DNA from 2 places in the Pseudarthrobacter sp. rb genome. Region 2 is predicted to be linked to the other one. Evidence: predicted binding sites of a transcription regulator. Region 2 holds the regulator's gene; the other holds the start of a gene.
What was found. Region 2 encodes Rex, which represses fermentation and respiration genes when NADH is low (regulators of the CRP and FNR family bind a similar motif). Its sites were predicted from a motif close to CTTGTGAANNNNTTCACAAG; they were not measured.

Region 1: ACWRN3_RS20940 (glyceraldehyde-3-phosphate dehydrogenase) is a predicted target of Rex. The motif match lies at 5,742-5,761, and genes of this name have one in related genera.

Annotation. Positions count from the first base shown of each region.
Region 1 is NZ_JBWJAR010000024.1:24,900-39,851, forward strand. Features, by position in the region: gene mptB (polyprenol phosphomannose-dependent alpha 1,6 mannosyltransferase MptB) at 1-1,098, opposite strand, end outside; gene orn (oligoribonuclease) at 1,255-1,884, shown strand; tRNA gene ACWRN3_RS20920 (tRNA-His) at 2,014-2,086, shown strand; gene def (peptide deformylase) at 2,216-2,788, shown strand; gene ACWRN3_RS20930 (HNH endonuclease family protein) at 2,840-3,637, opposite strand; gene ACWRN3_RS20935 (hypothetical protein) at 3,762-3,971, opposite strand; gene ACWRN3_RS20940 (glyceraldehyde-3-phosphate dehydrogenase) at 4,047-5,525, opposite strand; gene ACWRN3_RS20945 (TspO/MBR family protein) at 5,797-6,318, opposite strand; RNA gene rnpB (RNase P RNA component class A) at 6,363-6,750, opposite strand; gene ACWRN3_RS20955 (YaaA family protein) at 6,809-7,573, shown strand; gene ACWRN3_RS20960 (zinc ribbon domain-containing protein) at 7,602-8,339, opposite strand; gene ACWRN3_RS20965 (Nif3-like dinuclear metal center hexameric protein) at 8,401-9,324, opposite strand; gene msrA (peptide-methionine (S)-S-oxide reductase MsrA) at 9,425-9,949, shown strand; gene cysK (cysteine synthase A) at 10,015-10,950, shown strand; gene epsC (serine O-acetyltransferase EpsC) at 10,990-11,574, shown strand; gene gndA (NADP-dependent phosphogluconate dehydrogenase) at 11,657-13,093, opposite strand; gene ACWRN3_RS20990 (FadR/GntR family transcriptional regulator) at 13,326-14,051, shown strand; gene ACWRN3_RS20995 (hypothetical protein) at 14,215-14,505, opposite strand; tRNA gene ACWRN3_RS21000 (tRNA-Val) at 14,609-14,681, opposite strand; gene ACWRN3_RS21005 (NAD-dependent protein deacetylase) at 14,779-14,952, opposite strand, start outside.
Region 2 is NZ_JBWJAR010000006.1:170,288-185,239, reverse strand. Features, by position in the region: gene ACWRN3_RS10530 (acetylxylan esterase) at 1-109, shown strand, start outside; gene ACWRN3_RS10525 (3-deoxy-7-phosphoheptulonate synthase) at 412-1,527, shown strand; gene ACWRN3_RS10520 (helix-turn-helix domain-containing protein) at 1,684-1,896, shown strand; gene ACWRN3_RS10515 (30S ribosomal protein bS22) at 2,047-2,145, shown strand; gene ACWRN3_RS10510 (HAD family hydrolase) at 2,263-3,081, opposite strand; gene ACWRN3_RS10505 (glutaredoxin family protein) at 3,160-3,414, shown strand; gene ACWRN3_RS10500 (redox-sensing transcriptional repressor Rex) at 3,425-4,129, shown strand; gene ACWRN3_RS10495 (hypothetical protein) at 4,272-5,099, opposite strand; gene ACWRN3_RS10490 (YceI family protein) at 5,332-5,880, opposite strand; gene ACWRN3_RS10485 (histidine phosphatase family protein) at 6,095-6,775, shown strand; gene ACWRN3_RS10480 (TlpA family protein disulfide reductase) at 6,811-7,389, shown strand; gene ACWRN3_RS10475 (cytochrome c biogenesis CcdA family protein) at 7,405-8,160, shown strand; gene resB (cytochrome c biogenesis protein ResB) at 8,160-9,938, shown strand; gene ccsB (c-type cytochrome biogenesis protein CcsB) at 9,938-11,026, shown strand; gene ACWRN3_RS10460 (Hsp70 family protein) at 11,200-13,344, shown strand; gene ACWRN3_RS10455 (LuxR C-terminal-related transcriptional regulator) at 13,346-14,952, shown strand, end outside.

The DNA.
Region 1 (14,952 bases), on a different contig from region 2:
GAAAGCATTGGCCAGGGATCCCACCACCATGCCAATCAAGCCCACCGGGGCGTACCAGATCGAAATGCTGCCTGGTGCGGAAAGGCCGTTGATCCAGCCGAAACCGAACCCGTTGACCATGCTCATGGCGGTCAACAGCGCCAGGCTCAGGCCGGCCGTCAGTGCCCAAAACGCCACTTTCCGGAGCCAGCCCGCATTCCGGCCCGCCCACAGGAGCCCGATGAACGGCAGGAAGACAATGGTGATGGGCTTCACCGCGATGGAGAGGGTCACCAGGGCGATGCCGCGGACCGGGCGCCGGGTCGCGGAGTAGTACAGGCCCGCCAGGGCAAGCCCGATCATCAGGGAGTCATTGTGGACACTGGCGATGAAATTGGTCAGGAAGAGCGGGTTGGCCACGGTCAGCCAGAGGGCCCGCTGCGGGTTCACGCCGTGCAGTTCGGCGAGCCGGGGCACGTAGACGACGCAGAGCACCACACCGGCCAGCGCCACCAGCCGGAAGAGCATGACGCACGCCTCCGGCTGGACGTTGGTTACCCAGACGACGAACTGCTCGATCCACAGGAACAGCTGGCCGTAGGGAACCGGCGCCTCGGTCCACATTTTGTCGGCGCCGAGCTGGAAGTAGTTGGACAGGGCGGAAATGCCGTTTTCGTACGGATTGAAGCCCTCCACCATCAGGCGCCCCTGCCCGATGTACGCATAGACGTCGCGGCTGAACAGCGGCACGCTGAACATCATGGGAAGTCCCCATGCCACCACCGCGGACAGGGTTGCCCGCCGTGCCTGTTCACCCCACACCCGGACCTTTTGGCCCAGCCGCAGCCAGGCACGCACCAGCAGCATGCCGCCGACGGCCACCAGGACGATGGACAGCGCCACGCCGGGAGCCTCCGTCCGCATCCAGATGAACACGGGCATCCGGCGCAGCTCCGAGACCGGGGCCAGCCAGCCGACGCCAATGGAGCCAATCATCATGAACATGGAGCCCAGGAAGCCGGCAAGCAGGGGTGAGCGCGGATTGTCCACCTCGGCACTGCCCGTTCCGGCAATACCGGCAGCCGCCATCTCCCCCGTTGCGGGCACAGGCGCCGTCATCTCAGGATCGTCCAATCTTCTTGCGTTTTCCGCGGTTGATCCGGCGGGCCGCGCGGGCCGGCCGGGACACGATTAAAGGGCGGAAGGGCGACCCGCCGCGTACCCGAAATCCTAGCATCGGCAGGGTGCCCGGAAGTGTAACGGTAGGCTGGTCCGGTGCCTATATCTAACGAACGAATCGTCTGGATCGACTGCGAAATGACCGGCCTGGACATCAAGAACGACGCCCTGATCGAGGTGGCAGCACTGGTCACCGATTCGGAGCTCAACATCCTTGGCGACGGCGTCGACGTCGTCATCAAACCCGACGATGCCGCCGTGGCCCAGATGTCCGACTTCGTCCGGGACATGCACACCAAGTCCGGGCTGCTGGCGGAGCTGCCGCACGGCAAGACGATGGCAGAAGCAGAGGCCGCGGTCATGGAGTACATCTCCACCTGGGTCCCGGATCCGCGCAAAGCACCTCTGGGCGGCAACTCCGTGGGAACCGACCGGGTGTTCCTGTCCCGCGACATGCCTGCCGTGGTGGAGCACCTGCACTACCGGGTCATTGACGTCAGCACCATCAAAGAGCTCTCGCGCCGGTGGTACGCCCGGGCGTACTTCCAGTCGCCGGCGAAAAAGGGCGGCCACCGCGCGCTGGGAGACATCAAGGATTCCATCGACGAGCTCCGCTACTACCGGGAGGCAGTGTTCGTCCCCGCCCCCGGACCGGACAGCGCCACCGCCCAGAAGATTGCCAAGGGCATCACCAACGGGGACGCCGGGGACCGGTCCGGGGAGTAATCTGCGCCACGTTTTGATGAAATTTCGCTCAAATCGCAGAAAGTGGACAAAGCACCCCTTTCGAGCAGGTAAGCTATTTGAGTTGCGTTTCCAGGGAGCCGCTCCGGTGGAATTCCCTTGAGGCACATGGTGGGCGTAGCTCAGTTGGCAGAGCGCCTGGTTGTGGTCCAGGAGGTCGCGGGTTCAACCCCCGTCGCTCACCCTCACGGGGCGGCACATGCAGCCGTCAACAAAGGAGGCCGCACCGGATATCCGGTGCGGCCTCCTTTGTCGTGCCCCACCGGTTCACGCATTGCAGCCGGGGATACCGCGAAGCCGAAGGACTACTGATATGACCGTTCTGCCGATCACCATCTGGGGCGAGCCTGTCCTGCACCGCCGCGCCGCCGAGGTGGAGGTCTTCGACGACGAACTGCGCACCCTGATCGCCGACATGTTCGAAACCAATGACGCCGCCAACGGGGTGGGCCTGGCCGCCCCCCAGATCGGCGTCGGCAAGCGGATCTTCGTTTACAAGTACGCCAATGACGACGGCGCTCCCCCAACCGGAGTCCTGGTGAATCCCGTCCTGACCCTGTCCAAGGTCTCGGGTGCTGCTCCCGATCCTGACGAGGAGGAAGAGGGCTGCCTGTCCTTCCCGGGCGAACAGTATCCGCTCAAGCGCGCCGAATGGGCCCGGGTGGAGGGCTTTGACGGGTTCGGAGAACGGGTCCGCTTCGAAGCCACCGGCTGGTTTGCCAGGGTCATCCAGCACGAGTATGACCACCTGGACGGCAAGCTGTACGTCAACCGGCTGATGGACCGGTATTCCCGCAAGGCCATGAAGCAGGCCAAGAAGAACGGCTGGGGCGTGCCGGGGCTGACCTGGATGCCTGGCGTTGACCCGGACCCCTTCGGACACTGACCGGTTCAGCCACTTAGCCGTTAGCCACCGACCCGTGCCGGCGGATGCCGGTCAGCCTGCCGTGATGGTCTGCTGCTGGGGGCAGGAAGCCAGGACCCGCTTCATGGCATCCTTTTCTGCTGCCGTTACCCACAGCCCGTACGCGGCCTTCACGGAAATCTGCCGGGCCACATAGTGGCAGCGGATTGCCGTATTTTTCGGCAGCCAGGTAGCGGCGTCCCCCGCGCTTTTTTGCTGATTCGCGGCGCCGTCCGCCGCGATGAGGTTCAGCGGATCGTTTGCCAGACTCTGGCGTTCCCTCGGCCCCAAACGCTGGGCACCCTTTTGCCAGGCATCACCCAGGGCGACGACATGATCGATCTGGACCGCGCGGCTGCTGTCGGAACCACGCCGGAAATCGACGTCCTGCCCTGTGTAGGGTTCCCGGAAGTGCCCGGCCGTCACCTTGCAGGAGGAACCCTCCGAGAACACAACATCGGCGAGGTCCCGGCGAAGAATGTCATTGCGGGTATCACAGCCGTTCCGGTCCACATCGAGCCAGGCCTGGCCAAAGGCCTCCCGGCTGTAATCGCTGCTGGGCGCCCGCCCCTTGACGGCCAGGCCGTCCAGGGCTGCGACGGCGCTGCCGGCCGGCACCGGGTTGGGTTCCTGGACCGGCTTCATCCAGGCAGAGTCGAAGACCGGGGCCTCCGTGGGCCCATCCGTGGCGGGCCCCGCTGCCGCGAACTGTCCGGCGGTGAAGAACCAGAACAGCGCGGCAATGATGGAAACCGCAGCCGTCACAAGAAGCGCCCAGGCCTGCCGGGAACGGCGGCGTGCGCGGCGGTAGGCGGACCAGCTGACGGTCATGGGGTTGACGCCGGGAAGGGGAAATCGGGCACCCCAAGAGCCTAGGACAAAGGCCGCGGCCGGCCGCTGATATCCACACTGTTGGGGACGAGTGATGGATCACAGCGCCGTGCACGGCGCCTGGTTATTGTTCCCTGGTGACCCGTCGCAGGTCTTCTTCCGCTATGGACAGCAGGTTCTCGAGCTGGCGCACCCGCTCGTCGGTGACGTCCCCGGTCCTCTGGGCTGCACGGGCGCGGTCCAGGAGCCGCACGGCTTCCTTATGGTTGGCTTTGGCCACGTCCAGTGCGTGCTCGAGGGTGGTTTCGTGCTGAAGTGTCGATTCGTTGTCCATGCCACCAGTGTGGTCCCGTTTCCCGGCTGATTCCAGAGAATCAGCCGGGAATTCGCAGGACGCGGCCGGATGTGGCTAGACGGCGATCGCGGCAAGGGCGGCAGCGCTTTCCTTGGCGGGGAAGGACGGCGGATTCACGCCGGCCATCTCTTCCATGACGCGGACCACCTGGCAGCTGTAGCCGAACTCGTTGTCGTACCAGACGTAGAGGACCAGGTTCTTGTCCGTGGACACGGTGGCCAGGCCGTCCACGATCCCGGCGCGGCGGGATCCGACGAAGTCGGTGGAGACAACCTCGGGCGAGTCGATGTAGTCGATCTGCTTGCGCAGGTCCGAGTGCAGCGACATTTCACGCAGGTAGTTGTTGACCTCGTCCTTGGTGGTGCCGTTTTCAAGGGTGAGGTTCAGGATGGCCAGCGAAACGTCCGGCGTGGGGACGCGGATGGAGCTGCCGGTGAGCTTGCCCAGGAGTTCGGGCAGCGCCTTTGCCACTGCCTTGGCGGCACCGGTTTCGGTGATGACCATGTTCAGTGCAGCGGAACGGCCGCGGCGGTCGCCCTTGTGGAAGTTGTCGATGAGGTTCTGGTCGTTGGTGAAGGAGTGGACGGTTTCCACGTGGCCGTGGACCACGCCGAACTTGTCGTTAATGGCCTTCAGGACCGGGGTGATGGCGTTGGTGGTGCAGGACGCCGCGGAGATGATCTTGTCCGAGTCGGTGATGTCCCGGTGGTTGATGCCGTGGACGATGTTCTTCAGTTCACCCTTGCCCGGCGCGGTCAGCAGGACCCGCGCAACGCCCTTGCTCTGCAGGTGCTGGGACAGGCCTTCGGCGTCGCGCCAGCGGCCGGTGTTGTCCACCACGAGGGCGTTGTTGATGCCGTAGGCGGTGTAGTCGATGGTGGCGGGGTCGTTGGAGTAGATGACCTGGATCTGGACACCGTTGGCCGTGATGGTGTTGGCGGCCTCGTCGATCCGGATGGTGCCCTCGAAGGAGCCGTGGACGGAGTCGCGGCGCAGCAGGCTGGCGCGCTTGGAGAGGTCGTTGTCGGATCCGCGGCGCACCACGATGGCGCGCAGGCGCAGGCCGTGGCCACCGCCGGCCTTTTCGATGAGGAGGCGTGCCAGGAGGCGGCCGATGCGGCCAAAGCCGTAGAGCACGACGTCGGTGCTGGTGCGGTCATCGCCGCCCCGCTTGCCCACGATCTCGGCGAGCTCGTCGCGGAGGAATTCCTCCAGCGTGGCGCCGTTGCCTTCTTCCTTGAACTTCTGGTTCAGGCGGGCGATGTCGATCGCGGCGGCGCCGAGTTCGAGTCCGGCCAGCGTGTTCAGCAGGGGCGCCGTGTCCTCCAGGAGCAGTTCGTCCTTGCTCATCCGGCGCGCGAAGCGGTGCGCCTTGAGGATGTTCATGGTGGACTTGTTGATCAGGCTCCGGCCGTGGATGCTGGTCACCACGTTGTTTTCGCGGTACAGCCTGCCGATAACCGGGATCATGGCCTCGGCGAGGGCCTCCCGGCCCATCCACGTATCAAGACAAGAATCAGACGTCTGGCTCACAGAAATACCTTCCTCGGTTCAGCCGTGTACGTCGTCGTACACAGATGTAGGCCACCTGATGATGTCCAGGGGCACCGGCGCCCGCAGGGGATGGTCCCCAGGCGCCTGGATCGCGTGCAAAGAAAAACCGCCGGTTGCGGACGCAACTTTCGGCGGTAGAACTCCTGCGTCCGGGATCCATTCTAATTTGGCCCGCCGCAGGGAGCACGTTTGCGCTGCGTGAAATCACTCACACGGCCGGGGCGGACCACCCAGCTGAAACTGCCGGCCTTCAGTTGTGGATGGCGGAGTACAGGTTCAGGCTGGCGGAGAACACGAGCCAGGAAAAGTACGGCAGCACCAGGTATCCGGCGGCGGCGTCCACCGGTCCGAAGCGCAGGATCAGGAACGCCAGGGTTGCGGTCAGCGCGCAGATGACAGCAAAGGCTGCCCACAGGGCCACCACTCCAAGCATGGGATACATGGCGAAGAACGTCACCGGCCACGCGGTGTTGAGCAGCAGTTGCGTCACATAGCCGGCAAGGGTGGCCCCGGACAGGCGCCCTTTGCGCCAGACCAGCCAGGCGGCTGCCGCCACGCCGGCATAGAGCACCATCCAGGTGGTGCGGAACATCCACGACGGCGGCATCCACGGAGCTTTCAGCGAGCCCGCGTACCAGCCGTTGGAGTTAAGGATGATGGGAACTGAGGCGAGGACCCAGGCCAGGGCGGAAAGGGCCAGGAAGCCGCCCTGTGAACGGATGCCGGGAATGCCCGCTGCGGGTGCGGGACGGGTTTCAGGAATTACGGGCACGGTTCAGGATCCCCGACGCATAGCCCGTGGTCAAACGCGGTTTAAGGATGGGACAGCCGATACGCCGGGTTCTGTTCTCCCCTGCCGTTACCGGGAAGGGAGCGACGGCCATCCATCTACGAGTACCGTTGCCGGCACCCTCCAGCGGCCTACCCGGACACTCGGGCGGGCAGCCCTCGAACGTGTCCTGTCTGGCCTTGCTCCGGGTGGGGTTTACCTAGCCTTCCCGGTCACCCGGGAAGCTGGTGGTCTCTTACACCACCGTTTCACCCTTACCTGCCCTCCCCGGCCGGAGCCGGAAATGCAGGCGGTCTGTTTTCTGTGGCACTGGCCTGCGGGTTACCCCGAGTGGGCGTTACCCACCACCCTGCCCTGCGGAGCCCGGACGTTCCTCGAGCCACTTGCGTGGCGCGCGGCCGTCTGGCTGTCCCATCCGGGTCCCAGTCTACCGGCGCCGCCGGCCGCCTTTTGCCGCCGGTAGGATCGGACGGTGCTGATTCTGCTTCCCCCTTCCGAAGGCAAGACACCCGCGCTCCGCGGACCCGCCGTCGACTGGACCGACCTGGGCTTCCCGGAGCTCAACCCGTACCGCGCCAAGGTCCTTGACGCGCTGGGAACGGTCAGCGCCCACCAGGATGCCCTCGCCCTGCTGGGCGTCGGAGCGTCCCTGCGGGACGACGTCGAACGCAATACGCGCCTGCACGCCGAACCGGCGGCCCCGGCGCACAGCATCTATTCGGGCGTCCTGTATGACGCCCTGGGCTACCGGACGCTGACGCCGGCACAGCGCCGCAAGGCCGATGAATCCGTCCTGGTGATCTCGGCGCTGTGGGGAGCCCTGCGTTTTGGCGACAGCGTTCCCGCCTACCGGTTGTCCATGGGCACGTCCCTGCCCGACGTCGGCCGGCTGGCTCCGTTCTGGAAGGCGCAGCTCAGCGACACCCTGGGCGCAGCAGCCCAGGGACACCTCGTGGTCGACTGCCGGTCCAGCACGTACGCAGCGGCGTGGGCGCCCCCGCCGGAACAGACCGTCTCCGTGAATGTCTTCACCGAGAGCGCCGGTGTCCGCAAGGTAGTGAGCCACTTCGCCAAGCACACGCGCGGCGAACTGGCGCGGCACCTGCTGGTGCGCCGCGGCAAAGCCCCGGCCACGCCGTCGGACCTCCTGAAGGCTGCCCGCGAACAGTGGGAGGCCGAACTGGTGCCGGGGACCGCACGCAAGCCGCACGCCATGAACATCATCCTGCCGGGCTGACCGGCCCGGGGGGAAGCCTGTTGGCTGCCTAGGACCACTCGTCCGAACGGACCAGGATGGCGCCGGAGTCCGGGCAGTAAACGATGTCGTCGGCAGCAGCTGCCTTGATCTCGGCGAGGTCGCCGGGGCTGAGCTTCATGCCCGAGGCTTCCGACGTGCCGTGGAAGAGCCGGGCCGCACCGACTCCCCGCTTGGCCAGCGTCTTTTCGTAAACCGCCACCAGGCCTGCGTCCAGGCCCTGGGCAAATTCGCCGCGCTGGGCACGCAGGCCTGCCGCTTCCGTTTCCACTTCGGCCAGGGCCGCATCAAGCTCGGCCCTGATGGTTCCAAAGGACCCCTGGATGTCATCGACGATCTGCTGCTGGGCCGCCTGCCGCTCCCGCAGCGAGTCGAGCCGCTCCATGACTTCCAGATCCACGTCTTCAAGGTCCGAGCGCCGCTTGTTCAGCGACGCGATGTCCTTTTGAAGTGCCACCAGGTCCTTGGACAGGCCGGTTCCGCTGTTTAGCCGTGCTTCGTCGCGTTCGATGCGCGAGGCAACCTGTTCGACGTCGGCCTCTGCCCGCTTCAGCGCAGCCTCGGCGTCGTGCACGGCCACCTTGGCTGCGCCCAGTTCACCGTTGGCGACGGACAGGGCAGCCTCGAGGTCCCTGATGCGGGGATCGTTTTCCAGCGTGCGGCGGCGGTTGGTGAGGCCCTTCAACTTGGCGTCCAAGCCCTGCAGTTCGAGCAACTTCAACTGTTCCGCCGGTGCTGCCTTGGCCACTTTTACCTCCGCTAAATCCCTTCCGGCCGGGGCCGGGCACCGAACCGGCGCTTCCTAGACTCTAGCCCGGAGTGAGGATGAAGTCCCACGGGTCGCTGTTGGTGGTGCTGACCAGGATCTCAACGTCATGGCCCTGGTCGGACAGGACGTTGCCCAGTGCCGCGGCGGCGGCAGGCAGCCACAGCCATTCGCTGGCAAAGTGCGAAACGTCCACCAGGTACGGCCGTCCGTTGAGGGCGGCCTCGCGCGCCTCCGACGCCGGGTGGTGGCGAAGGTCAGCGGTCACATAGACGTCCGCATTGCTGGCCCGCACTTCGTTAAACAGCGAATCGCCGGCACCGCCGCAAACCGCGATGCGCCGAACCAGCCCGTCCTTGTCGCCGGAGACACGCACTCCCCCGGCCACGGAGGGAAGGATTCCGAATACGCGGGCGGCGAAGTCGCCCAGGCTCATGGCCTCCGCGAGGTCGCCCACGCGCCCAATGCCTTCCTCCGGCAGCCCGTTGGCCGCCACTGTCAGGGGGGCGACGTCGCGGAGTCCCAGGGCGTCAGCCAGGACATCGGAGACACCTCCGACGGCGGAGTCGCCGTTGGTGTGCACGGTCAACAGTGCCGTCCCCGACTCAATCAGCCGGTGCACCGCCCGCCCCTTTGCCGACGTGGCCGCCACGGACGTAACGCCCTTCAACAGCAGGGGGTGGTGGGTGATGAGCAGCTCCGCTCCCCACTCAACCGCTTCCTCAATGACTTCCAGGGTGGGATCGACCGCGAACATCACCTTTGTGACGGGGGCGGACGGGTGGCCTGCCACGAGCCCTACCTCATCCCAGGTCTCCGCCAGGGATTCCGGCCACAGCTCCTCAACCGCAAGCAGCAGCTCGGCCAATGTCGGGGCCTCCGCGGAACCCGCCGCGGGCGGCGTGTCGGAGGTGGCCTCGCCGTCGTGATCTGCCTGGCCGGTAACGTCGGTGTCCACAGGTTCCATAGTCTTAGTTTTACCCCATGGGCTTCCCGCCGCCGCAGTTTGCGGCGCTGCGCCGGGGTGCCCGGGGAATCTTCCGGCGCTGTCAACCATTGAAGAGGTCATGAAAACTTTTGTTCTTGGCGGAGGCTGCTTCTGGTGCCTTGACGCCGTCTACCAGAAGACCAGGGGCGTCACCTCCGTGGTATCCGGCTACACCGGCGGGCACGACCCCCACCCGGACTACTACTCGGTCTGCAGTGGGACCACCGGGCACGCCGAAGTTGTGGCGGTGACCTTCGATGAGGACATCATCCCGGCGGAGGTGATCCTGGACATGTTCTTCGCCCTGCACGACCCCACCACGCTGAACCGGCAGGGATACGACGTGGGCACCCAGTACCGCTCCTCGATGTTCTACGAAACGGATGAGGAGAAGATCCTGTTCGAGGAAGCAATCGACCGCAACCAGGCCCTGTGGTCCCACCCCATCGTTACCGAGGTCAGCCGGCTGCCGCGGTTCCACGTGGCGGAGGAATTCCACCAGGATTACTACGCAAAGCACCCGGAACAGGGGTACTGCCAGGTGATCATCAACCCCAAACTGGCCAAGGCCAGGAAATATTACTCTGCATGGCTTAACGCTTAGCCCGGCATTACGCGGCCTCGTTAGGCTGACCTCAGTATCCACCCCTTAGAGATAGGCGTATGTACATGGCACGGATCTATGACGATGTAACGCAGCTGGTCGGCGGGACCCCCCTGGTCCGGCTGAACCGGCTCAGCGAAGGGCTGGACGCCACCGTTGCCGTGAAGCTGGAGTTCTACAACCCGGCCAACAGCGTCAAGGACCGCATCGGCGTTGCCATCATCGACGCCGCGGAAAAGTCCGGCGCCCTGAAGCCCGGCGGCACCATCGTTGAAGGCACTTCCGGCAACACGGGCATTGCCCTGGCCATGGTGGGTGCCGCACGCGGGTACAAGGTCATCCTCACCATGCCCGAAACCATGTCCACCGAGCGCCGGGTCATGCTGCGTGCCTTCGGCGCGGAGATTGTGCTGACCCCGGGCTCCGAGGGTATGCGCGGCGCAGTGGAGAAGGCCCAGGAAATCGTGGCCAACACCGAGAACTCCATCTGGGCACAGCAGTTTGCCAACGAAGCCAACCCGGAGATCCACCGCAAGACCACCGCGGAAGAGGTCTGGGCCGACACCGACGGCGCGGTGGACATCTTCGTGGCAGGCATCGGCACCGGCGGAACCATCACCGGCGTTGGACAGGTCCTGAAGGAGCGCAAGCCCGGTGTGCAGATCGTGGCCGTGGAACCCAAGGACTCCCCCATCCTGAACGGCGGCGCCCCCGGCCCGCACAAAATCCAGGGCCTGGGCGCAAACTTCATCCCGGAACTGCTGGACACCAATGTCTACGATGAGGTCATCGACGCCACCCTCGAAGATTCGGTCCGCGTAGCCCGCGATCTGGGCATCAAGGAGGGCATCCTGGGCGGCATCTCCTCCGGCGCCATCGTCTGGGCTGCCCTGGAACTGGCCAAGCGGCCGGAAAACGCCGGCAAGCTGATCGTGGCCGTGGTGTGCGACTTTGGTGAGCGTTACATCTCCACCGTGCTCTATGACGACATCCGCGGCTGATCAGTCCGCGCTCCGCCCGTTTCCTGTAGAAAGAACTTTGTGGGCTTTTTCGCAAGACTAAAGGAAGACCTCGACGCCGCCCGGTCCCACGACCCGGCGGCTCGAGGTTCTTTTGAGAACTTTTTCGCCTATTCCGGGCTGCATGCCATCTGGATCCACCGGCTGACCCACCGCATGTGGCAGAAGCCGGAGCTGCGTTTCCCGGCCAGGCTCCTGTCGCAGCTGGGCAGGTCCTGGACCGGGATCGAGATCCATCCGGGCGCCACCATTGGCCGCCGCTTCTTCATCGACCACGGCATGGGCGTGGTGATTGGCGAGACGGCCGAGATCGGCGAGGATGTGATGATCTATCACGGTGTGACGCTTGGCGGCCGTTCGCTGGCCAGGATCAAGCGGCATCCCACTATCGGCGACCGCGTGACCATCGGTGCCGGCGCCAAGATCCTTGGGCCCATCACCATTGGCCGGGACAGTGCGGTGGGAGCCAACGCCGTGGTGGTCAAGGATGCACCTCCGGAGTCCATCATCACCGGAGTTCCCGCCAAATGGCGGCACCGGGATGCACAGCGGGAAACCAAGCCCGCGGTGGATCCGGCCGAATACGACATAGAGTACCGGATCTGATTGGTTTAGCAGGACAGCAAGAGGCGGGCAGGTCCCCGGGTCACCGGGAACCTGCCCGCCGTTGTTTAAGCGGCAGCAGGTGCTAGTGCGTGTCCACCGCTTCAACCTCGGACTTGTCCTCGCCCCAGAGGGTGTGGAAAGTCCCTTCGGTGTCGACTCGGCCGTAGGTGTGGGCGCCGAACAGGTCGCGCTGGCCCTGGATGAGGGCGGCGGCCACGCGCTTGCGCCGCAGGCCGTCGTAGTACGCCAGGGACGACGAGAACACCGGCACCGGAATGCCGAGCTGGACGGCGGTGGCCACAACTCGGCGCCAGGCCGGCAGGGCGTCTGCGATGGCCTTGGTGAAGGCCGGCGCGAAAAGCAGGTTGGCCGGCTTCTCGTCGGCGGCGTACGCCTTGGTGATGTCCTTGAGGAGCTCGGCGCGGATGATGCAGCCTGCCCGCCAGAGGGAAGCGATTTCGTCCAGCTTCAGGTCCCAGCCGTATTCCTTGGCCGCGGAGGTGAGCATGTCCAGGCCCTGGGCGTAGGAGACCAGCTTGGAGGCGTAGAGCGCCTGGCGGACGTCCTCGACAAACGTCCCCGGGATCTCCACGGTGGCCTCGTTGCCGGCCAGCAGTTCCTGGCCCAGCTTGCGCTGTGCGGCCTGGGAGGACAGTGCACGGGCAAAGACCGACTCGGCGATCCCCGACACCGGCGAGCCCAGTTCCAGGGCGGAGATGACTGTCCAGCGGCCGGTGCCCTTTTGGCCTGCGGCGTCGACGACGACGTCCACGAACGGCTTGCCGGTCTTGGCGTCAACGTGGCCCAGCACCTCGGCGGAGATCTCGATCAGGAAGGAGGACAGCTCGCCCTGGTTCCACTCGGAGAAGATCTTTGCCTGCTCGGCCGGCTCGATGCCCGCACCGGAGCGGAGCAGGTCGAAGGCCTCGCCGATGACCTGCATGTCGGCGTATTCGATGCCGTTGTGCACCATTTTGACGAAGTGGCCCGCGCCGTCGGTGCCGATCCAGGCGCAGCAGGGCTCGCCGTCGACCTTCGCGGAGATCTTTTCCAGCAGCGGGCCAAGTGCCTTGTAGGACTCCTTGGAACCGCCGGGCATGATGGACGGGCCGTTCAGCGCACCTTCCTCGCCGCCGGACACGCCGACGCCCACGAAGTGCAGGTCCTTCTTGGCCAGGGCCGCTTCCCGGCGGCGGGTGTCCTCGTAGTGGGAGTTGCCGGCGTCGATGATGATGTCGCCCGGCTCCAGCAGCGGCTCCAGCTGTTCAATGACCGAATCGACGGGCTTGCCGGCCTTGACCATGATGAGGACGCGGCGGGGCTTCTCCAGGGAGTCCACCAGTTCCTGCAGGGTTTCGGTGCGGATGAAGTCACCCTCCGAGCCGTGCTTTTCCAGCAGCGCATCCGTCTTCTCCACGGACCTGTTGTGCAGCGCCACGGTGAAGCCGTTGCGGGCCAGGTTCCGGGCGAGGTTGGCGCCCATGACGGCGAGGCCGGTGACACCGATGTGTGCAGACATCCATAACTCCAATTCATTGTTGGCCTCGGCTGCCGGCTTCCGCAGGCGGGAAGTCACCGGGCCAGATCAGGGGGTCGGAATAAAGCATATATATTCTGGCGGCGACGCGAAAGTAACGTCCGCGTCATGGAATCCATTGTGTCGGTGTCAGCCCAGGGCTGCTGCCTTTCAGTGTCCTGGGCCGCTGGCTTGCCTGAACTCCGGACGCCTGCCAACAACTAGGCTTAGCTTCATGACCAGCAGCCTCCACCACCGTGCCATCGACAACCTCGGTACGCGGATCATCTCGGGGGATCTTCCTGCCGGCCACGTCATGCTCGCTGAGCAGCTTGAGGTTGAACTCAAAGTATCCCGTTCGGTCATCCGGGAAGCGGTGCGTGTCCTGCAGTCCCTGGGCCTGGTGGAGACCACCAAGCGGGTGGGTATCCGGGTGCTGCCGGCCAGCCGCTGGAATCCTTTTGATCCGCAGGTCATCCGGTGGCGTCTGGCCAGCGATGCACGCGGCGCCCAACTGCGCTCCCTTGCCGAACTGCGGGCAGCAGTGGAGCCTGCGGCTGCCGAGCTGGCTGCGCAGAACGCTCCGGCAGCGCTGCGGATGGAACTCGTGGACGTGGCCCGTGCCATGCGTGAGGCCGGCAACAACGGCGAGGTGGCCCGGTTCCTGGAGCTGGACATCCGCTTCCATTCGCTCCTGCTCTCAGGCTCCGGAAACGAGATGTTTGCCAACCTCATGGGCCAGGTGGCGGAAACCCTGACAGGACGCACTGTCCACGGACTGATGCCCGACCACCCCCATCAGGCCGCCCTGCAGTGGCATGAGGATGTGGCGGACGCGATCGCCCGTGGTGACGCAGTGTCCGCGCGGGAGGCCTCGGACCGGATCATGCGGCGCACGATGTCCCAAATGGCAGATACCTGGACGGAACAACCGCGGGTTTTTATCCCCGTTCGGCAGTAAGCATCGGCCGGAACCGGGAAATGACGTGAAACGCCCGCCACACGTGACTTTTTGTTTCCGGGAGTTCACGGTATATTCATCCCAGGCCCTCCACCGCGGCATCCCCCAATAGTCGCGGTGGAGGGTTTTCCAATGCCCGGACAAAGGCGCGGAGCTCAACCTCCTAGGCTGCGCCCACAACTGGTTCCCTCAGCCGCCAGCCGCCGCCCAGCCCGTCCCGCTGGAGATACATGGTGGTCAGGGCCGACCTGGAGTTGTTTCCCAGCCTGACCTGCACCTGCAGGACTTCGACGTCCACGCCGCTGCTGCCCTTGGGCATCCGTCGGCTGGTTTCCCACCAGTTGACGCGCTCGAACCATCTCACCGGCTCGGCACCCACGGCCCATTCCCTGCCCCGGCTCAGCACCGCCGTCGGCATTCCGTCGCTGTCTGTCTGCACTATGACGTGTTCCATTCCTGCAAGCTATGGCAAGGCACTGACAATGGCGCCAGGAGGCCGGCGCAGCAAAAAACCCCGCTGCCTCCACCATCAGGCGGGGACAACGGGGTTCTACAGGTGGGTCCTACCGGGATCGAACCGATGACATCCACGGTGTAAACGTGGCGCTCTACCAGCTGAGCTAAAGACCCAAATTGCGTGGTTTCCGGCCGTTCCGCCGTAACCAACGAACATAGACTCTACCCGACTGTGGGCCGGAAACGCGAATCCATGGAAGAAGCGTCCCGCCTACAGGGAAGGAAGTTCCGCGGCGAGGTAATCCAGTGCCTGGCTGACACCGGTTTCCAGCTTGATGGTTGCCTTGTCGTCGCCACGGGTGGCGCCCCGGTTGATGATGACCACAGGTTTGGATTCCTTGGCGGCGTGCCTGACGAACCGCAGGCCGCTCATGACAGTCAGCGA
Region 2 (14,952 bases):
CACCGGTGCCGTGAAGGACATTGAGGTATACAGGTTCAACAACCATGAGGGCGGCCAGGAACACCACTGGATCCGCCAGCTGCAGTTCCTGCGCAAGCTCCTGGGGTAGGCGGCGGCAAACCCGGGGTTGTTCGCGGATCCTTGCCTTGTGCGTTCGGAGCCGCGAACAGGCCTGGGACGGAATGTGACGCAACCGATTTTGCGGCCGCCATATGCCGGGTTTATGGTCTCTTCCATGACTAACCGTTGGTATGCGTATTTTTCGTTGGCTCTGGAGGGGCCCGCGTCTAACTGACACGCATCCAACTTCCTTCAGAGCCAACAGGGCAGAGATCATTCTCTGCCCTTCGCCGTTTCTCCGGCGGGTTCTGAAATCCGGGCCCGCTTCCCATCTGGAACAGGACCCCGAACATGAGCACCGCAACAGCAGCCGCCCCCGCCACCAAGTCAACATCCAACCTGCGCGTCAGCGAATTCACTGCGCTGCCGGCACCTTCGGCGCTTCTCACCAAACTGCCGCTGGGCGACCGGGAGGCCGCCGTCGTCGAACGCGGACGCGACGAGGTGCGCGCCATCATGGACGGCGTGGACGACCGCCTGCTGGTCATCGTGGGACCCTGCTCCATCCACGACCCCAAGGCAGGGCTGGAGTACGCCCGCCGGCTGGTCAGCCAGGCCGAGAAGCACAAGGAAGACCTGCTGATCGTCATGCGGACCTACTTCGAGAAGCCGCGCACCACGGTGGGCTGGAAGGGCCTGATCAACGATCCCCGGCTGGACGGCAGCCACGACATGGTCACCGGCCTGCGCACCGCAAGGCAGTTCCTGCAGCAGGTCACCGCGCTGGGCCTGCCCACCGCCACTGAATTCCTGGAGCCGATCAGCCCCCAGTACATGGCGGACCTGATCTCCTGGGGAGCCATCGGTGCCCGCACCACCGAGAGCCAGATCCACCGCCAGCTGGCTTCCGGGCTCTCCATGCCCATTGGCTTCAAGAACGGGACCGACGGCGGCCTGCAGGTTGCCATCGATGCCTGCGGTGCCGCCGCGGCAGCCCAGGCCTTCCTGGGGATCGACGGCGAAGGCCGGGCCGCGCTGGTGGCAACGGCCGGAAACCCCGACACCCACGTGATCCTCCGCGGCGGCCGGAAGGGCCCCAACTACTCAGCGGCCGACGTCGAACGCGCCTCCACCGAACTGGCGGGCAAGGGGCTCAACCCCCGCCTGATCGTTGACGCGAGCCACGCCAACAGTGGCAAGAGCCATCACCGGCAGGCTGAGGTGGCGCTGGAAATCGGTGCCCAGCTTGAGGAAGGCGGCGCGGCGGCCCGGGCCGTGGCCGGTGTGATGCTGGAAAGCTTCCTGGTGGGCGGCGCCCAGAACCTTGACGTTGATCAGTACGCCGCGGGACGGGCGGAACTGGTCTACGGCCAGAGCGTCACCGACGCGTGCATGGACTGGGATGTCTCCGCTTCTGTCCTGGAGCAACTGGCGGCATCGGCGCGGAAGCGGCGGCAGCAGAATTAGGGGGTGAAATAGGGGAGGCCACTACTTTCACATCTGCCACATGAACATCTACAGTATCTATTTAAGGTGGTTGGTGGATGGCTCAGCATCGGAACACCGCATTGGCACGTACCTGGGGTCACTGTTGTCCATCCGTCAGCAAAGGAAAATAGGGAAATGTCGGCAGAACAGAACTTCTCCAACGCGAAGTTCCTGACCGTGGCTGAAGTAGCTGAGGTCATGCGCGTCTCCAAAATGACTGTTTACCGCCTGGTTCACTCCGGCGAAATGCCCGCGGTGCGCTTCGGCCGCTCCTACCGGGTCCCCGAAAACGCCGTCGAACAGTACCTCAAGGGTGCTGTTGTGGACGGCCACACCGAGACCGCCTGAGGGGCCTGTCCTGAGCCGCTCCCGATAAGCGGTACCCTGTTAAGGAACGTTTTACGTCATTGTAAGAATCTGTCAGTTGTTCAGTTCGTAGCTTTGTCCGCGGACATTCCCCATCAGGCAGGTACTGCATCTAGTTTGTAAGGAACTTTCGTGGGTTCAGTTATCAAGAAGCGTCGCAAGCGTATGGCCAAGAAGAAGCACCGCAAGTTGCTTCGCAAGACCCGTCACCAGCGCCGCAACAAGAAGTAGAGATACTTCGAACAGCGTGGAAATGCCCGCCGCCTTCCAAAGGCGGCGGGCATTTTTTTGTCTCAGGGTAGTGGCTGGAGGCTTTTGCCTGCACGCTCTTGCCTGCGGTGGGGTGGGTTATGCCCGTGGGCCGCGGATGCGGGCGAAGCCCTTCCAGAGGCCGTAGACAGCGCCGCCGAAGGTTGCCGCCTTCAGGCCCAGGGTGGCGGCGCGGCGGCCCGCGCGGAAATCATAAACGGGCCAGTTCCGGTCACGGGCGTGGCGGCGGAGCTTGGCGTCCGGGTTGATGGTCACGGGGTGTCCCACCAGTGACAGCAGCGGCACGTCGTTGTAGGAGTCGCTGTACGCCCAGCAGCGCTTGAGGTCCAGGCCCTCCTGGTCCGCGATGCCCTGGACCGCTACGGCTTTGGCCGAGCCGTGCAGGATGTCCCCCACCAGGCGGCCGGTGTACATCCCGTCCGACACCTCACCCACTGTCCCGAGCGCTCCGGTCAGCCCCAGGCGGGTAGAGATGACTGTTGCCACTTCAATAGGGGTTGCCGTCACCAGCCAGACGCGCCGGCCCACCCGGAGGTGCTGTTCCGCCAAGGCCTTGGCACCCGGCCAGATCCGGGACGCGATCATCTCGTCGTAGACCTCTTCGCCGAGGGCCTTGATGTCGTCAACCGTGATGCCGGCGGCGAGCGTCAGGGCCGAATCACGTACCGCATGGACGTCGTCGATATTCTCACCGCGCGCCACGAACTTGAACTGCTTCCACGCGAATCCGGCCGCCTGGGCAAGGGTGAACGCGCCGCGCTGGTGCATCTTCCGCGCCACGTGGAAGAGGCTGGCCCCGCGCATCAGGGTATTGTCCACATCGAAAAACGCCGCTTCACCGGGCTGCGGCGCAGCAACCGGCCGCGTGACGACGGCGACGTATTTCTCCTGGGGCATGGACTTGAGTCTAGTCAATCCACTCGCTGGGCGCCGTCGGCGTCACCCGCACGGCGCGAACGGCGATACCGTTAAGCCATGGCTACCCCCCGCGTCGTCCTGGTCACCAAAGCTGACTGCCACCTTTGCGAGGAGGCGCGCGACGCCGTCGGCCGGGTCACTGCCTCGTTGGGCCTCACCTGGAGCGAAGAGCTGGTGGACAACCAGCCCGAACTGCGGGAGCGTTACGCCGAAGAGATCCCCGTGGTCCTGGTTGACGGGGTGCAGCGCGACTTCTGGAAGATCGACGAAGCCCGGCTGGAACGCGTCCTGCAGCGCGCCATGGCCAATTAGGGGGATGCGAGTGACGTCCTTGGATTCAACGTCCCAGCCTGTCCCGGGCATCCCTGATGCCGCGGGTGCACCGGCAAAGCAGATTCCCCCTGCTGCCGTGGCGCGGTTGACCCTGTACCTCCGGGCCCTGAACACCCTGCTGGCCGAGGGTGTTGAGCGCGTCTCCTCCGACTCTTTGGCGGAAGCCTCCGGCGTCAGTTCCTCAACGCTGCGCAAGGACCTGTCCCACGTGGGGTCCTACGGCACCAGGGGAGTGGGGTACGAGGTCCAGTACCTCAGCCGCCACATTGCCGCGGCACTGGGGCTGACGCATGACTGGAAAGTTGCGATCGTCGGAGCCGGAAACCTGGGCAAGGCGCTGGCGCGCTACGGCGGCTTCGAATCGCGAGGCTTCGATGTGGTGGCCATCTTCGACGCGGACCAGATGGTGGTGGGCAACGAGGTGGGATGGCTGCGGGTCAGCGACGTGGCGGACCTTGAGACCGTCCTTCACCGCACCGGGGCCAACATGGTGGTACTGGCGCTTCCTGCGGCGGTGGCGCAGGGCATCTGCGACCGGGTCGTGGCGGCGGGCGTGCACAGCGTGCTCAGCTTCGCACCGGTGATGCTCCAGGTTCCGGAAGGGGTCAACCTCCGCAAGGTGGACATGGCCACGGAGCTGCAAATCCTCGCTTACCACGCCCAGCGGGCGCAGGCGCCGGGGCAGACAGCCTAGGGGCACGGTTTAAACGCGGCGGGCCCGGGGGGGGGGCCACCCCGGGCGCCCCCGGGGGGGGGGGGGGGGGGGCGGCGGCCGGGCCGCGGCGGCGGGCGCCCCCCCCCCCCCCCCCCCCCCCGCTGCGTTCTGTGGTTGGTGGTCAGCGCCCGTAAGGGTTGCCGAAGCCGCCCGAATACGGGTTGGCGAAGGGCTGCTGCTTCCGGAAGTAGGGGGCAGCGGCAGGGAGGTAGAGCAGGACGATGGCGGCGATTCCCAGGACAGTCCCGATCGTTGCGAGGGAGGGGATTCCGAACAGGCCAAGGACGGACAGCGCTGCGAACACGGTTCCGAGGATGCGTGCCCAGTTCTTGCCCTTGCGGATGAAGAAGGCCACCAGCAGGTAGAGGGCGGCACCGATGATGCCGAAGACCACCAGGGAGCCGGCGATGAAGGGCTTGATGTCGTCGTAGGTGATGCCCGCCCCGCTGGCCCGGACCTGCTGTTCAAACTCCTGCCGGAACTGCGGGGCATCCAGCTGGGTGAGGTTGATGAGGATGGAGACGACATAGATCGCGGTGGCCGCGATCAGCAGCCAGAACGCGATGTTCACCAGCTGGGGGATGCCGTTGCTGCCGGCCGGCTGCGGCTGCTCAGAGGGATACTGGCCGTAAGGGGACTGGCCATACGGCGACTGGCCGTACTGGGGTGCATTCTGGCCGTAGCCCGGGGACTGCGGAGCATTCTGCCCGTACGGGGAACCGTACTGCGGCGCGTTCTGCCCGTACTGCGGCGCTGCCGGCGGCTGGGAACCGTACTGGGGCTGGTTCTGCCCGTACTGGGGAGCGTTCTGGCCATACTGCGGCGCGTTCTGGCCGTAGCGGGGCTGCTGCGGTCCGGGCTGCTGGCTGCCGGACTGGCCGTTCCCTGGCTGGCCATTGCCGGAGTGGGGGTCTTGGGGCGCGGGAGGCGGGACGGGAGGAGTACTCATGGCGTTCCTTCTGCAGGTCGGGATCCAGGTAGGCTGCCGGGAATCGGTCCTCAGCCTTCCCCCCAGCGTGGCTTAAGTCCACCGTACCCCCGGCGGGTGGAGTTGTGGGTGATTCATGTGGGATCCACGCCCGCGGCCGGCAGGTGAACCCGTGGGCAAGGGCCGTTGTTAAACACGGCACCCCGGTGCCGGGCCGGGATGGCCTGGTACCGGGGTGCCGTGAACGCGAAACTTATGCTGCGGGGGCGATGAAGGCCAGTTCCAGGTTGATGGCAACCTTGTCGCTGACCAGCACGCCGCCGGCCTCGAGGACGGCGTTCCAGGTCAGGCCGAAGTCCTTGCGGCTGATGGTGGTCTCGGCGGTGAGGCCGGCGCGGGTGTTGCCGAACGGATCGACGGCCACACCGTGGAGCTCGGTCTCGAGGGCCACGGGACGGGTGACGCCCTTGATGGTGAGGTCGCCCTGGAGCTCGTAGGCGTCGCCCTTGGGGACGATCGCGTTGGAAACGAAGGAGATTTCCGGGAACTTCTCGACGTCGAAGAAGTCTTCGCCGCGGACGTGGCCGTCGCGGTTGACGTCGCCGGAGTCGAAGCTGGCGGTCTTGATGGTGGCGTTGACCTTGGAGTCGGCCACGTTTTCGGCGAGGTCCAGGGTGGCCTCGGCTTCCCTGAACTGGCCGCGGACCTTGCTGATGCCCGCGTGGCGGACGGTGAAGCCGATCTCGCTGTGGGAGTTGTCCAGGGTCCAGGTGCCGGTGGTGACGTCTGCGGGAAGTGCCATGATGTTGCTCCTTGGGGTGAATGCTGCTGTGGTCGTGAGGTTGAAACTTCATCGGTTGAAATCTCAACTAACTTGCTGCATCCAGTATAAACATGCGTTTGCATCTTTTGTTCCCGGTTGCGGAACATTTCTTCAGAAACTTGAGTTCTACTCTTTGTAGAAAGCACGGCCGGAAGATTTCGGATCGCACGCCATCTTTGAGAAACTGGTAAACATGCCCCAAGCCACTGTCCATCTGCTCCGCCACGGCGAGGTCCACAATCCCGACGGCGTTCTCTACGGACGGCTCCCGGAATTCCACCTCTCCGAACTGGGGCAGGAGATGGCCCGGATGCTTGCCGAACACTTCCGCGAGCGCGCCGAGCGCGGCGCCCGGATCACCTACCTGGCCGCCTCGCCGCTGGACCGTGCGCAGGAAACCGCGCGGCCGACGTCGGAAGCGCTGCACCTGCAGATCCACACCGACGGGCGCATCATCGAAGCGGAAAACTACTTCGAAGGCATGAAGGTCACCAAAGCCGAACTCCGCCGGCCGCGGCACTGGCCCCGCCTGGTCAACCCGTTGCGCCCGTCATGGGGCGAGCCGTACAAGCAGCAGGCCGCGAGGGTGGCGGCTGCCGTCCAGGACGCCCGGCTGAAGGCCATCGAACTGGCTGCCGGCGACTTCGGCGCCGCAGGGCCCGAGGCCATCCTGGTCAGCCACCAGCTGCCCATCTGGGCCGCACGGCTGAGCGCGGAGGGCCGGCCGCTGTGGCATGACCCGCGCAAGCGCGAGTGCACCCTGACATCCGTCACGTCCCTGGTGTTCGACGACGACGGCTCGCTGGTGCGGGTCGGGTACAGCGAACCTGCGGCGTCCCTTCTTCCCGGTGCCGCCAGCACCCCTGGAGCCTAGCAGTGAGCAACAGCAACCTTCCCTCGCGCCGCAGCATGCTTGCAGCAGGCGGCATGGCCTTGACCGCGCTGACCCTTGGCCTCTCCGGTTGTGCCCAGGAGGATGCGCTGGCCAAGCAGGCCAAGGCGGGAGACAACAAGAACTACGTTGCTGGCGACGGCTCCGTGACCGAGTTCGCCGCCGGGGACCGCAAGGAAGCCGTACAGATCCAGGGTGCGCTCTTCAGCGGCGCCGCCGTCACCCCGGCCGACTTCCAGGGCAAGGTCAGCGTCCTGAACTTCTGGTTTGCCGCCTGCGCCCCCTGCCGCGTGGAAGCGCCGCTCCTTGAGGAACTGCACCAGGAGTTCAAGGACCAGGGCGTGCAGTTCTTCGGCGTCAACCTCCGGGACGAGAAGCCCACGGCAGAGGCTTTCGAGAAAACCTTCAACCTGACCTACCCCAGCTTCGACGACAAGGACGGCGGCGTCCTGCTGTCCGTGTCCGGCCTGGTGCCGCCCGGTGCCGTGCCCACCACCCTGGTGCTGGACAAGCAGGGGCGGGTGGCCTCCCGCGTCCTCGGCGAAATCGAGAAGGGCACCCTGAAAGCCCTCATCACCGCCGCCGTGGCGGAATAGGGACAGGCCGGGACCGTGAACAGCCCCTTCGCCGAAGCCATCCTCAGTGGCTCCCTCCTGCTGGCCATTCCGGTGGCCCTGCTCGCCGGACTGGTGTCCTTCCTTTCCCCCTGTGTCCTTCCCCTGGTGCCCGGTTACCTGGGATATGTCACCGGCCTGAGCGGCGTGGACCTGCAAAAGCAGAAACGCGGCCGGATGCTGGCAGGCATCGGGCTGTTCGTCCTGGGCTTTTCCGTGATCTTCGTCCTGCTGGGCGGCGCGTTCGGCCAGCTGGGTACCCTGATCACGGGCAGCCAGAACGCCTGGATCACCCAGCTCCTGGGGATCCTGGTCATCATCATGGGCGTCGTCTTCATGGGCGGCTTCAGCTGGCTGCAGCGCGACGCGAAGATCCATGCCAAGCCGCCCGCCGGGCTCTGGGGAGCGCCCCTGCTGGGCCTGACCTTCGGCCTGGGCTGGGCCCCGTGCATCGGCCCCACGTACTCCGCCGTGCAGCTGTTAAGCCTTTCCGGCGGATCCTCGGCCGCCAAGGGCGCCTTCCTTGCCTTTGTGTACAGCCTGGGACTGGGCATCCCGTTCCTGCTGATCGCGCTGGCCCTGCGCCGGGGCATGGGCGTCATGGCGTTCTTCCGCAAACACCGCCTGGCCATCCAGCGGACCGGCGGCGGGATCCTGGTGGTGCTCGGGCTGCTGATGGCCACCGGCGTGTGGGGTGCCTGGGTGACCGGGCTGCAGTACTGGTTCCAAACCGATGTGAAGTTGCCGATCTGATGAGCGAGCGTGTGAACGTAAAGAAGAAGCAATCCGCCCCTGTCGCAGAGGCGAAGGCGCAGGCCGCCCTCCCGGCCCTGGGCCCCAAGGGCATGCTCCGGTGGGCCTGGACCCAGCTGACCAGCATGCGCACCGCGCTGTTCCTGCTGCTGCTCCTCGCCGTCGCCGCCGTCCCCGGATCACTGTTCCCGCAGCGGCCCGCCAACCCGGCCGTGGTGACCCAGTACATCAAGGACCACCCGGACTACGGCAAGCTGCTGGACTCCCTGCAGCTCTACGACGTCTACTCCTCGGCGTGGTTCTCGGCGATCTACCTTCTGCTGTTCATCTCCCTGATCGGTTGCGTGGTGCCGCGCGCCATCGCCCATTACAAGGCCATGCGCTCACAGCCGCCACGGACCCCGCAGCGTCTGTCCCGGCTGCCCGAATACGGCACCCTGGTGATCCCCGCCAGTGGCGCCGTCCCGGCGTCGGACGCCATCAACGGTGCGGCCGGACTGCTGCGGAAGCGCGGCTACCGGGTGGAGGTCAGGGATGCCGACGGCGCCCTTCCGTCCCTGGGTGCCGAACGCGGCTTCATGAAGGAAGTGGGCAACCTGGTCTTCCACACGTCGCTTATCGGCGTGCTGGTGTCCGTGGCTGCCGGTGGCCTGTTCGGATACAGCGGCCAGCGCATCCTGGTGGAAGGCGACACATTTGTGAACACCCTGGTGGGCTATGACCAGTTCAACCCGGGCACCAACTTCCAGTCCAGCCAGCTCCAGCCGTACTCGCTCCAGCTGGACAAGTTCAACATCACCTTCGACCGCGAATCCCGGGGCAAGTTCGGCCAGCCCATCGATTTCGCCGCCACTGTGACCACCAAGGAAAACCCGGACGCTCCGCCCAAGCAGGAGATCCTGAAGGTCAACGACCCCGTGAGCCTGGGCGGCACCAGCATCTACCTCACCGGCAACGGCTACGCGCCGGTGGTGACAATCCGGGACGGGGCGGGCAACGTGGCCATGCAGGGCCCGGTGGTGGCCAAGCTGCAGGGCGAGAACTACTACTCCTCCGTGGTGATCAAGGTCCCCGACGCGCAGCCGGACCAGCTGGGCTTCGTGGGCTTCTTCCTCCCCACCGCGTTCGTGACGGACAAGAACGTCTCCTTCAGCGCCGACCCTGAGCTGTTCAACCCGCAGCTGACCCTGAACTCCTACTACGGCGACCTGGGCCTGAACAAGGGTGCTCCGCAGAACGTCTTCGAACTCGACGTCAAGAACCTGACCCCGCTCAACGCCAGGAACCTGGCGGCCGGGGGCATCACCCTGGCACCCGGCTCCACCTACACCCTGCCGGACGGCAAGGGCAGCATCAGCTTCGACGGCGTGAAGCGGTACATCGGCGTGGACATCCACCACAACCCCGGGCAGCTGTACGCCCTGATCTTCGCCTTGCTGGCCGTGGCCGGCCTGATCCTTTCGCTCTACGTCAACCGCCGGCGCGTCTGGGTACGCACCGGCACCGCTGACGACGGCCGCACCATGGTGGAATACGGGCTGCTTGCCCGCGGCGAGGACCACCGGCTGGCGGGTGAGGCGGCCGCGCTGCGGAAACTGTTCGCCGCCGAGTGGCAGCTGCCCGACGAGGCTGCGCCTGAAGCTGCTGCCCCCGAAAATACTGCCCCGTCCCAGCAAACTCCCAGCCGGACAGGCGATAATGTCGCAGGCTCCGCCGAAAAGGCCGAAGGCTCCGTCACCACCCCAGCAGGCCCCACAGGGCCCGAAAAGGACCAGTAATGCCATTTGGAATCAACGAAACCATGGGCCAGTACAGCGAACTCTTCATGCTGCTGGCGGCGGGCACCTACACAGTGGCCTTCATTGCCTTCGCCTGGGACCTGGCCAAGAGCAGCAAGGCCCTGCGCGCAGTTGACCTCAAGGCCGCGCAGGCCGGGGCTGCCACCAAGGTTCCGGTTGCGGCCGGTGTCGGCGCCGCCTCCGCAGGGGCGCGCCTGGACGGGCCCGCTGACCGGGCCGAGCGTCCGTCGTCGTCCGCTGCCAAGGCCCGCGGCGCAGGGGCCGGCGGTGTCGTCACGGCCGACGGCGACATGAAGTACGCCACGGAGCGCCGGGTTCCGGCGCGGGTCGCCGTGGCCCTGACCACCCTCGCCGTCCTCATCCACGGCGCCGGCGTGGTCACCAGAGCCTTGGGCGCGGGCCGCGTGCCGTGGGGCAACATGTACGAGTTCCTCACCACCGGCGCGTTCCTGGTGGCGGCCGTCTTCCTGCTCTCCCTGATCCGGCGCGACCTGCGCTTCCTGGGCACCTTCGTGGTGGGCCTGGTAATCATCATGCTGGTGGCTGCCTCCGTGGCCTTCTGGACCCCTGTGGGCCACCTGGTCCCCGCCCTCCAGAGCTACTGGCTGGTCATTCACGTATCCATTGCCGTGCTTTCCTCGGCCCTGTTCACCCTGACGTTCGCGATGTCCGCCCTGCAGCTGGTGCAGTCCCACCGGCAGAAGACCGTTGCAGCCGGCGGCGCCGACAAGCTCGGTTTCATGCGCCTGGTGCCCTCCGCGCTGAGCCTGGAGAACCTCTCCTACCGGATCAACGCCATCGCCTTCATCGGCTGGACCTTCACCCTCATGTTCGGTGCCATCTGGGCGGAAAAAGCATGGGGCCGGTTCTGGGGCTGGGACACCAAAGAGGTGTGGACGTTCGTGATCTGGGTTGTCTACGCCGGATACCTGCACGCCCGTGCCACCCGCGGCTGGACCGGGACACGCGCCGCGTGGCTGTCGATCGTGGGCTACCTGTGCGTGATCTTCAACTTCACCATCGTGAACCAGTTCTTCAACGGGCTCCACTCCTACTCCGGCCTCTAGAAAAGGGTCCGTTCGGGTCTTGGGCGGGGAATCCACCCGCAACGCGGCAACTGGCCGCTAAATAACCATTCGATGTAGCAACAGGGCTGTCCGATGGTCCGTCGGAAATGCTACGTTGGTGACGTTCACTGTGATGAAGCTTGCATGTGGACCGCCAGCCTTCCGAGGTAACCATGAGCTACGCTCTCGCCGTAGACGTCGGGACCAGTTTCACGGCAGCAGCCGTTGTTCGTTTTCACCATGGTCCCTCCGCTGTGCCTGAGTGCCTGCCTTTGGGCGCGCGTGGAGCATCGGTTCCCTCCGTGGTGTACTTCCCGGAGGAAGGCACTGTCCTGGTGGGCGAGGTCGCGGAACGCCGCGGTCTGGACTCGCCGGAACGCGTGGTGCGGGAATTCAAACGCCGCATCGGCGACGACGTTCCCATCATCCTGGGCACCCTGGCGCTGCAGCCGGAGGACGTCTTCGCCACCATGGCCCGTTGGGTGGCAGACCGCGCGGCCGAACGCGAGGGGGGCCCACCGTCGGCCGTCTACCTCACCCACCCCGCTGCGTGGGGCATCCACCGCCTGTCCGTCATCCGCGCCGCCCTCGCCGCCCACGGTCTGGAAAACGTCACCCTCCTTCCCGAACCCGAAGCCGCGGCACTGCACTACGCATCGCAGGTACGGGTGGAGGAGGGCAGCACCATCGCGGTGTACGACCTCGGCGGCGGCACCTTCGATACCGCGGTCCTGCGGAAGTCCGGCAGCAGCCGCTTCGAACTGCTGGGCCGTCCGGAGGGCATCGAAGACCTGGGCGGGGCCGACTTCGACGCAGCGGTGTTCAGCTATGTTGCCGGGCACACCGGCACCGCCCTGGCAGACCTCGACCCCACCGACCCCGCGGCCATCGGGGCGCTGGCCCGCCTCCGGCGCGAATGCGTGGAAGCCAAGGAAGCCCTGTCCTCGGACAGTGAGGCAAGCATTCCCGTGCTCCTGCCCGGTGTCCAGCAGCAAATCCGCCTGGTCCGCTCCGAGTTCGAGGCCCTGATTGAAGAGCCCGTGCGGGAGACCGTGGACGCGCTGGAGCGCTCCCTGGCCCAGCTCCACCTGGAACCGGCAGACCTGTCCGCGGTGCTGCTGATCGGCGGCTCGTCCCGGATCCCCCTGGTAGCGCAGGTGGTGTCGGAAGAGCTGGACCGGCCCATTGCCGTGGACGCGGATCCCAAGTCCTCCATTTGCCTCGGCGCGGCCGTGGCCGCGCTCCTCGCCCACGCTACAGCCCACGCAGAAACGGCAGCGCTCAAAACTGAAGCGGCAGGAATTGAAACGTCCGCCGCTGGGGCACCGCCCGCCGTCGTGCCCTCCGCGGTGCCACCCGCACCCTCCGGACCAGGCCTGCCCAGCTGGTCACGCAAATATGCGACGACGGCTGGAGCCGGCGCGGGGAACGGCACCGTCCAGACTGCACGGCGGGGGGAAAGGGGAGCACACGCCCCGAAACCCACGGTCCGCGTCACGGCTGTTGCCGCTGCCGCGGCCCTCCTGACGGTCCTCACCGCCACTGCCGCACAGAGTCCCGACGGCTTCGGAAGCCTGACAGCCATGTTCGTGCCGCAGGCCGGGGCGAGCACCGGCGGCGCATCCGCAGGCGCCGGCGGGGCGGAAGCACCAGGTGGAGGGGGAGCAGCAGCCGTTGCGGCGCCCCAGCCCCTCGCGGGCGTCGAGGCCAGCGCCAAGAAGCCAAACGCCCAGCAGCCCGGACTCGATGCGTCCGCCTCACCCACCGGCAGCCAATCCCCGGCCGGCGGCCCCACTGCGGGTGCCCCTGTAGCCGCCGGCGAAGCCCCTGCAGCGAATCCGCCCTCAGTAACCGGGGGCAACACGCCGGGGACAGCCATCGTTCCCGATTCAGCCACCCTGGGCCCCGCAACGCCGACGGCCACCACGCAGCCGGTCCCCACCGGGCCTGCCCCCACCGGCACCCCGGCCCCAACAACCGTCCCTCCAACGACCACCGCCCCACCAACGACCACTGCCCCGCCAACACCCACGCCGCCGGGCACGTCGTCGCCCGGAACGACGATTGACCCGACGCTTGGCTCCGGAACCGCTCCCGCTGACCCCGGGACGTCTTCCCCCACCACCGGGGGAGCGACCCCCACCATCCTGCCCACCACCATGGCGGCTCCGGCCCCCACGGGTGCCCCGCTCGTGTCCCCCACGGCCGACCTAACCCCCACCCCGGCCGTTGCAGCTTCACCCACACCCGAGGAGTCCACCGTCACTTCCCCTGAAACTGCCGTAGCAACGGCCCCGTCCACGTCTCCGGGGGTCTGACATGGACGGACACCTTCAGCGGTCGGAACGGCCCGTATCCCTGCACACCGCGCCTGACCACCAGGGACGTCCGCCCCACTCCGCGGAGCTGATGGCCGGGCAGTTGAAGGGTGCAAACGCTGCCGTCCGGGAGCTCCTGCTGGCGCTTTCAGTGGGCTTCGCCCTGCCGGGACCGCTGCCGGCCGACCTTCAGCACAAGTTCACCAGTGGAGCGGTGGAGGGCCTGGACGCCCTGGTGGACCGTGCCGAAGCCGCAGGGCTGCTGAGGCCGGACGGCACGGTGGTGGGGACCGCCCAACACGCGCTGCTGACCGCCACGCCCACAGCCAAGGTGCACGCGCTCCAGCGCGAGCTCGTGACCGTTTTCGCATCCGCAGGGCAGCCGCTGGGCAACCTCGCCCGCGAACTGGCCAGGGGCGGCCTTGCTGATCCCCGTGTGGCTGCCGAGCTGGAGCAAGCTGCGAATGCCGCGCTGGAGAATGACCCGCGGTTGGCGTCCCAACTTTACGAGGAAGCACTCCTGGCCGGAGCCGACCCGCTGGCCACGGCAGCCAGGCGCGCGCAGGCCGCAGCCGGGGACGGGGAGCTGGACGCCGCGGCCCGCATCATCGACGCACTCCTGGTCAGCCCGGACCCGCCGGACGTGCGCCGCGGAGCCGATGTTGCCGCCTCCGTCTGGGCGCAGAGGGGAATGCTGGCCCGGGGAGCCGACGTGTACAGCTGGCTTGGTCCGGGCCGGGTGGGCCCTTCCGCGCCGCTTGCCGCGGTCGCCATGATCGGTGCCGGTGACCGGGCGGCTGCGGAGGCCTTCTTCCGACCCGATGCTCCGGCGGCCTCGCCAACGCTGCTTGGGGCCGGACTGGTCCAGACCGGGCAGGGAATCCTGGCGTCCCTGGGGGACAATCCGCAACAGGGCATCTCCATCCTGATCCATGCCTCGGACATGCTGAACTCGGCGGGCACGGCCCTTCCGCTGCCGGAAACGCCGGCTGCGCTGGCAGCCCTGCTGGCCCTGCACAGTGGTGACCCGCACCTGGCGGAAACGGTCTGCAAGGTAGCGGCCGCAGCCGGGCAGGGCGGCAACGCAGCCCAACCAAGGCTCCTGCTGCTCCAGGCCTGGGCGGCGATGATGCAGGACAAACTTGAGGACGCCCGCCTGGCAGCCACGGAAGCGGCCAAAGCGAACCATTGGCCGCTGGTCCCGCGCGATGAGTTCATGTGCGCGGCCCTTGAGGTGGGGCTGGCGCGCCGGAACGGCGATGTGCCGGAGCTGCTCAGGGCATGGGAACGGGCACGCGAAGCGATGCTCCATACCTCGGTGGACCTGTACAACCTGCTGCCGTGGGGGGAATTGCTGATCGCCGCGGCGCGGCTGCGGGAGACGCGCCGTGTAACGCAGTACCTGGAGGACGTCTGGAAGCTGCTGGGCCGCCTGGGTGGTCCTGCGCTGTGGGCCGTGCCCCTGCACTGGTCCGCCGTCCAGGCTGCATTGCTGAATGAAAGTCCCGCTGATCTTGCTCCCCACGCAACGGCACTGGCGCGGGCCTCTGTCCACAGCCAGTTTGCCGCGGTGCTCGCCACGGCGGGCAAGGCCTGGGTCTCCGTGCT